One region of the Brotaphodocola sp. genome, then DNA from elsewhere that is predicted to be linked to it. Evidence: predicted binding sites of a transcription regulator. Region 1 holds the regulator's gene; the other holds the start of a gene.

Region 1 (4,217 bases):
CTCCTGAGTCAGGAGTTCATCGATCTCGGCATCCCGGGTCTCGAGTTTTTCGATCTCTGTTTCGATCTTTTTCAAATCATTCTGACGTTTACGGATTCTCGCCTGTTCCTCTTTCTGGGCTTTCCAGTCCTGCTTGGTGTCGGAAGCGGTATCTGCGCCGTTTCCTGCTGTTGAGGAAGCGGAGGTCCAGACGCTCTTTCCGACTCCCGGGATCTGCTGGGCAGAGTTCTGCGCATTTGCGCCCGGGGCGTAGAGATCGGTCATCAGCTCTTTCTTCTCGAGATAATAATCGTAATTTCCGATGTAGTTGATGAAGGTCTGTCCGGTCAGTTCAAGAATTCGCGTCGCCGTCTGGTTGATGAAATAACGGTCGTGGGAGACGTAGAGCACAGTTCCGGTGTAGTTCTTGAGCGCTTCCTCGAGGATCTCCTTGGAGGTGATGTCGAGGTGGTTTGTCGGCTCATCGAGGATCAGGAAGTTCGCCTCGGAGAGCATCAACTTTGCGAGGGAGACACGCCCACGCTCGCCACCGCTCAAGTCCGAGATACGCTTGAACACATCGTCCCCGGTGAACAGAAAGGCTGCCAAAATGTTTCTCACCTGCGTGTTGCTTAAATTCGGGTAGGCATCCTGAACCTCCTCAAACACAGTTTTCTCCATGTGAAGAACGTGGTGCTCCTGATCGTAGTAACCGATGTGAACCTTCGAACCGAGCGTGATCGTGCCACCGTCGGACGGGAGCATGCCGTTGATGAGTTTTAAGAGGGTTGTTTTTCCGGTTCCGTTGTTTCCGATGACAGCGACGCGCTCCCCGCGCTTGACATCGATGTCGGCATGGGAAAACAGAGTCTGGGAACCGAAGGATTTGCTTAAATCGCGGATCGTCAGGACATCACTTCCACTGACGATATTCGGCTCAAGTTTGATGCGCATCTCATCGCTGATCTCGGCAGGTTTGTCGAGAATCTCGATCTTCGAGAGCATCTTTTCACGGCTCTCGGCGCGTTTGATGGATTTCTCGCGGTTGAAGGATTTAAGTTTTGCGATAACCTCCTCCTGATGGCGGATTTCCTGTTGCTGGTTCAAATATGCCTTCATCTGGGCGGAGCGGATCATCGCTTTCTTTTCGCTGTAATCCGTGTAATTTCCGAGATAAGTCGTACTGCGCCCGTTCTCAAGCTCCACGATCTTAGTCACGACGCGGTTTAAGAAATAGCGGTCATGGGCAACGATGATAACGGCACCGTTGTATCCGCGCAGATAGTTCTCAAGCCAGGAGATCGACTCCATGTCGAGATGGTTTGTCGGCTCGTCAAGAAGGATCACATCCGGCTTCGAGAGAAGAAGACGACCGAGGGAGACACGGGTCTTCTGACCACCGGAGAGCGTGGAGACCTGCTTGTCAAACTCATCCTCATTGAATCCGAGACCTTTTAGAACACCGACGATCTCGCTCTTCCACGCATATCCGTTTTCAAGCTCAAAAGTGTGGTTCAAACGGCTGTAAGTGGAGAGCATCTGCTCAAGCTCTTCCCCAACGGCATCGCGCATCTGAAGTTCGAGACTGCGGATCTGTTCCTCCATCTCAATAATCGGGCGTTTGACTTCTTTCAGTTCTTCATAGATTGTGCGCCCGCTCTCGAGATCCTGATGCTGAGCGAGATAGCCGAGCGTCTTTCCGCGGGAGAGAACGGATTCTCCGGTATCCGGGGAGAGCTCTCCGACAATAATTTTTAGAAGGGTGGATTTGCCGGCACCGTTGATTCCGACAATCGCAGCCTTCTCCTGATCCTCTACATGAAAAGAGACATCCGACAAGATCTGGTCTGTTCCGAATGCCTTGCTGATATGGTTGCAGGATAATATCATAAATAAAACCTCATTTCTTGTTTCTCAATTTCGTAATTCTTGTTTCTTAAAACGCTCTTGTTGCTGTTTTCTTTGATGTTATGGTTTGCCTGCCATTTAAATGGAGATTTAGGCATACTATGAAAAGTATAGTATAAATCCTTCAAATTTTCAATAAAATCCGTTACGGTTCGTGTAACGCGTCAATAGAGGCATATAAACAGTTTGACATAAAAATGGCAAACGGTTATAATAGAAAATAGTTGACAGACAGTAGAGAGGTGGCAGTGAAGCATGGAAGGCAGAGAAATTTCAAAGGCGGTGATTACCCGTCTGCCCAGGTATTACCGTTATCTGGGAGAATTAATGGAACTTGGAGTGGAGAGAATTTCCTCCAATGAGCTGAGTTCCCGGATGAAAGTGACGGCATCACAGATCCGTCAGGATTTGAATAATTTCGGTGGATTTGGTCAGCAGGGATATGGATATAATGTAAAATATCTATATAACGAGATCGGAAAAATTCTTGGAATTGACCGGAAACACAACCTGATTATCATTGGTGCCGGTAATCTGGGACAGGCGATTGCGAACTATGCCAATTTCGAAAAACGTGGATTTATTATCAAGGGAATGTTTGATATCAATCCGCGTCTGATTGGACTTGTTGTTCGTGGCATTGAGATTCGCGGAGTGGATGATCTTGAGCAGTTTATCCGTGACAACAACGTGCAGATGGCAGCACTCACGATTCCTAAGACAAAGGCTCCGGAGATTGCAGACCGTCTGGTAAGTGCGGGAATCAAGGCAATCTGGAACTTTGCGCATGTGGACTTGAATGTGCCGGATGATGTTGTGGTAGAAAATGTGCATCTGTCTGAGAGTCTGATGCGACTTTCTTATCGTGTGTGCCGTCTTCAGGATCAGAAAGAGGAGCAGGAGAGACGCGCTAAGGAGAAGAAAGAGAAGGAAAGGAAATAAAGACATAAAGAGAGACGATTCGGGAATATCCCCGGAATTGTTTTGCACATGATGTGGCGGATACCGGCAGGAGAAAGAGCATGTCTCATTTCGCCTGCCGGTTTTGCTTGTATGATCGAGGACAGGAGGCGGACGGATGAGGTACTTTGTGACCGGTAAACAGATGAAACAGATTGATCAGGACACGATAGAGCGGATTGGGATTCCGTCACTTGTCCTGATGGAGAGGGCAGGGTTAGCTGTTGCGGATGCAGTGGAAGAGATCATAACTTCCGGTCATCCGGACTTCTCTGCCCGAGATAAAAATAAAAAGAATGTACGGATTTTGATTGCCTGCGGAACGGGAAACAATGGAGCCGATGGCATTGTTGTCGGAAGAATCCTTCACGGGCGAGGATATGAGGCAGTGGTATTTCTTGGCGGAAATCCGGAACACGAGACGGAGGAGCACCGCAGACAGCAAAAGATTGCCGAGACACTTGGCGTGACGATGATGCGGAAAACGGAAGATCTGTCCGGTAACTGGGATGTGATTGTGGATGCGGTGTTTGGCATCGGACTTGCGCGGGAGATCACCGGGGAGTGGAAGAATATTCTGGAACAGCTCGCCGAGATTGCAAAGCGCGACGGCGCCAAGGTGGTTGCCACGGACACGCCGTCGGGAATTCATTCCCAGACCGGTCATGTGATGGGAACAGCACTGAGGGCTGATCTCACTGTGACATTTGGCTACGGAAAGACGGGACTTTTCCTCTATCCGGGGCGAAACTATGCCGGCAAGGTGCGTGTCGCGGACGTCGGATTTTCCGATGTCAGCCTGGAGAGAGTCGGCTGGGACTGCAAGTCGCTGGAGGAGTCTGATCTTGCTGATCTGCCGGTGCGCCAGTCGGACGGAAATAAGGGAACGTTTGGCAAAGTTCTCGTGATCGCAGGAAGCCGGGGAATGAGCGGGGCGGCGTATTTCAGCGCGCTTTCCGCATACCGGACGGGTGCAGGGCTGGTGAAAGTCCTGACGGTTTCCGAAAACCGGGCAGTGATTCAGACGCAACTTCCGGAGGCGGTTGTCTCCGTCTATGATCCGGATCAGATCACGGCGGAGGAGCACTCGACGGATTTTCTGAGGGAGGCGTGTGACTGGGCAGATGTGATTGTGCTCGGCCCCGGACTTGGGCAGGAGCCGTATGTGGAGTACCTTGTCGAGGCAGTTCTCGAGCACGCGTATGTGCCGATGGTCTTAGATGCCGACGGACTCAACACCGTGGCATCCCACCCGTATCTGACGCGGTATTTCACGGAAAATATCATTCTGACTCCCCATATGGGCGAGATGGCAAGACTCTGTTCCTGTCCGATCTCGGAACTCAAGGAAGATCCGGTTCAGGCGGTCA
Region 2 (4,217 bases), on a different contig from region 1:
ATGGAAAGCACCCAGTTTGTGTGCCATGGAGTGACATACTCCAAGGAAGGCGTTGTTGAATGCCATACCAGCCATGCAGGAAGCATCTGCCATCTTGCATCTTGCCTCAACATCGTTTCCGTTGTTGTAAGCACGCGGGAGATAATCGAATACGTTCTTCATTGCCTTGAGTGCAAGACCATCGGTGTAGTCGCTTGCCATCACGGAAACGTAAGCCTCGAGTGCGTGTACCAGAACATCGACACCAGATGCGCTCGTCAGACCCTTCGGCTGGCTCATCATGTTGTCTGCATCGACGATGGACATATCCGGGAGCAGTTCGTAGTCAGCCAGCGGATACTTGATTCCGGTCTCCTGATCGGTGATAACTGCGAAGGAGGTCACCTCAGAACCGGTACCGGAGGAAGTCGGGATTGCTACAAAGTATGCCTTCTCACCCATCTTCGGGAAGGTGTATACACGCTTACGGATATCCATGAAGCGCATTGCCATATCCTGGAAGTCTACTTCCGGATGCTCATACATTACCCACATGATCTTTCCGGCATCCATTGCAGAACCACCACCGAGTGCGATGATGACATCCGGCTTGAATGCGCTCATTGCCTTTGCACCTGCCTGTGCGTTTGCCAGAGTCGGGTCCGGCTGTACATCGGAGAAGCACTGGTATACGATACCCATCTCATCCAGCTTATCGGTGATCGGCTTCGTATAACCGTTCATGTATAAGAATGAGTCGGTTACGATGAAAGCTCTCTTCTTGCCAAGTACGTCTTTCAGCTCACTTAATGCGACTGGCATACATCCTTTCTTGAAGTATACCTTCTCAGGTGCACGGAACCACAGCATGTTCTCTCTCCTCTCAGCCACAGTCTTGATATTGATCAGGTGTTTTACGCCAACGTTCTCGGAAACGGAGTTGCCACCCCAAGAACCACATCCAAGTGTCAGAGACGGAGCCAGTTTGAAGTTGTAGATATCGCCGATACCACCCTGAGAAGACGGGGTATTTACGAGGATACGGCAGGTCTTCATTGCTGCTGCATGCTTTGCAAGTTTCTCTTTCTCGTTGACATTGACATACAGGGAAGACGTATGACCGTAACCGCCATCTGCTACCAGTCTCTCTGCCTTTGCGATTGCCTCATCGAAGGTCTGTGCCTTATACATAGCCAGTACCGGAGACAGCTTCTCGTGTGCAAACTCCTCGCTCAGCTCTACGGACTCAACCTCACCGATCAGGATCTTGGTATCTTCCGGAACATCAACGCCTGCGAGCTTTGCGATCGTGTGTGCTTTCTGACCAACGATCTTTGCGTTCAGCGCGCCGTTGATGATGATTGTCTTTCTTACCTTCTCAAGCTCATCCGGCTTTAAGAAGTAGCATCCGCGGTAGATGAACTCTTTCTTGACTTCCTCATACACCGGAGCCAGAACGGTTACGGACTGCTCAGATGCACAGATCATACCATTATCAAAGGTCTTGGAGTGAATGATCGAGTTGACTGCCAGCTTGATATCAGCGGTGTCATCGATGATTGCCGGAGTGTTTCCTGCACCTACGCCGAGTGCCGGTTTTCCGGAGGAGTAAGCTGCCTTAACCATTCCCGGACCACCAGTTGCAAGGATGATGTCTGCATCCTTCATAACGGTGTTGGTCAGCTCCAGTGACGGAACATCGATCCATCCGATGATGCCTTCCGGTGCACCAGCCTTAACGGCTGCATCCAGAACAACCTTTGCTGCTGCAATCGTAGATGCCTTAGCACGCGGATGCGGGGAAATGATGATCGCATTTCTTGTCTTCAGACAGATCAGAGTCTTGAAGATTGCGGTAGAAGTCGGGTTCGTCGTCGGGATAACGGCTGCAACCAGACCGATCGGCTCTGCGATCTTCTTGATGCCGTATGCCTTATCTTCCTCGATGACTCCACAGGTCTTCGTATTCTTATAAGCGTTGTAGATATACTCAGCTGCGTAGTTGTTCTTGATGACCTTATCCTCTACGATACCCATTCCGGTCTCTTCCACAGCCATCTTTGCCAGCGGAATTCTCATCTTGTTCGCTGCCAGTGCTGCACGGTAGAAAATCTCATCAACCTGCTCCTGAGTATAGGTAGCAAATATCTTCTGCGCCTCGCGCATTGCTTTCATCTTGGCTTCCAGAGCTTCCACGTTGTCAATGATTCCGGAAGTTACTACTTCTTCTTTCTTTGCCATCTTGATTCTCCTCCAAAAATGTTATTCTCTAACTCAATGTTTTAATGTCTGTGTCTCATAATCGATGTTAGGGTTTATGATGTTTCTTTGTTGTAATATTCTCGTTGTTTCTTGTTTGATATTTTTTTAACAACTTGATTCTATATGCATTATATCGAATCGTTAAATAATTGTCAATATGTCTTTTCAAGTTTTTTTCTATTTTTTAAAAAAATACGCCCTGATACAAAAAAGAATGTGCCAAGGCAACCATCCACTCCTGCGCCGAGTGCACATCTTCGTTCCACTGCGGTCGGTGCATAACAAGCGCCACTGGCGCTTTGCACCCTTGCGGAGCATTTTTTGTATGATAGGACGCAATTTCCTATCATACAAGAAAAAGTCCGGCATCCCGGACTCTCCTCATTTTTCGTATTTGATTTTTATATTTAACTTCTTATATCCTACTGCTCTCTCTCCTTGTATCCGAGTGCCTGCTCCAACGCTTCCTTCTCCTCGTTTCCAAGAAGAACCTCGGTCTCTCCGCGATCCACCTCTTTCAGATACAGGTAACAGCCCTCTCTGCTGTGAACCGAATTGATAACAAATCCGGTGTTCGTGTAGTCGAGGATGGCGAGAGCGAAACTCAAGTTTCCGCCCATCCCCTGAAACGCATTGTACTTTACAATTCCAATTTTCTGAAAAGCTGCCCGGCTGTTCTTGTTCGCCGTCCGGATCGCGTCCTTGTTTGCGCGATCCTGAGAGCGCAGTTCGAGAATCTCATCCATCTGCTCGGAGATCAGCTCCTCGAGAGATTCCGCATCTTTTCCTCTCATGAAATAATCGTATCCACGGTAGAGCTGTTGCATCTTCAAAACTCCCACAAACACGACAATCAGAAGGATCAGATTCAGAACTGCCAGCGCCAGAATAATATAAAACGGATCAATCCCAAGATTATTGAGAATGCTTCCTTCCATTCTGTCTTCCACTCCTATCTATTTCTGTGTATCTTTTGTCACTACTTTGTCTGCTATCCAATGTTACTGGTGTCACTGGATGGACTCAAGTAATTCGATGATCCTCTCAAGCTCAGACTGAGAATAATACGAAATCTCGATCTTTCCTCTGCTGTTGTCCTTTCGATTGATGACAACCTGAGTTCCGAGAATCTCTTTCAGACGATCCTCAAGATCTCGATAGACCATCGCAATCTGCTCATCCTCCCTCGTCTCCAAAGGTTTCTGAGCCAGATTTCCGGTCATTTTTTCGGTGATCTTCTCTTTCGCTTTCTCCGCTTCCTTCGTCGTCGAAACAGAGAGCTCCGCCATATCCGAAATCTTCTCCGTGGACTCTGCACTTACACCAGAATCCTTCCCCTCTGTACTTGCCTTGGTCTCTTCTGCCACTTCTTCCTTCTTCTCTTTTCCGAAGGTCTTGACGGCTCTCTCGACCTCGCGCACGTTGAGGTGATCTCTCTCCACGATCTTTGCCAGTTCCAGCTGTTGATCCTGATCCTGAAGGCTCAAAATCGCACGCGCATGACCGCTCGTGATTCTCTTTTCCGAAACCATTTTCTGAACCTCCGGATTCAGATAGAGCAGACGAACGCTGTTTGTGATGACGGTACGGCTCTTTGATACGCGCTTTGCGATTTCTCCCTGTGTCATGCGGAATTCGAGCATCAGGCGCTCATATGCCTTTGCCTCTTCAATCGGGTCAAGGTCCTCTCTCTGAAGATTCTCAATCAGAGCGATCTCCATCGCCTCCTGAGGACTGAACTCACGGACGACAACCGGAACTTTCTCAACTCCTGCGATTCTCGCTGCACGCCATCTGCGCTCTCCTGCGACAATCTCATAGTGGTCTCTCTTCTTCTGGACGAGAAGTGGCTGAAGAACTCCATACTGCCTGATAGACTCTGCCAGCTCATTGAGCTGTTCCTCATCAAAATATTTTCTCGGCTGATCCGGGTTCGGCTCAATCTCCGTCACTTTGACGAAAAGCTCTTTCTGAGC

The links. The regulator Rex, encoded in region 1, represses fermentation and respiration genes when NADH is low (regulators of the CRP and FNR family bind a similar motif). The targets are predictions, from matches to a motif close to ATTGTTAANTANTTAACAAT.
Region 2: the regulator Rex is predicted to act here: its motif matches at 2,379-2,398, upstream of adhE (bifunctional acetaldehyde-CoA/alcohol dehydrogenase).

The regions. Positions count from the first base shown of each region.
Region 1 covers NZ_CFAHBC010000014.1:48,444-52,660, reverse strand. Annotated here, with positions in the region: gene AC4EVX_RS07105 (ABC-F family ATP-binding cassette domain-containing protein) at 1-1,869, opposite strand, end outside; gene AC4EVX_RS07100 (redox-sensing transcriptional repressor Rex) at 2,143-2,829, shown strand; gene AC4EVX_RS07095 (NAD(P)H-hydrate dehydratase) at 2,966-4,217, shown strand, end outside.
Region 2 covers NZ_CFAHBC010000007.1:72,503-76,719, forward strand. Annotated here, with positions in the region: gene adhE (bifunctional acetaldehyde-CoA/alcohol dehydrogenase) at 1-2,220, opposite strand, end outside; gene AC4EVX_RS04790 (DUF4446 family protein) at 2,664-3,179, opposite strand; gene AC4EVX_RS04795 (ParB/RepB/Spo0J family partition protein) at 3,252-4,217, opposite strand, start outside.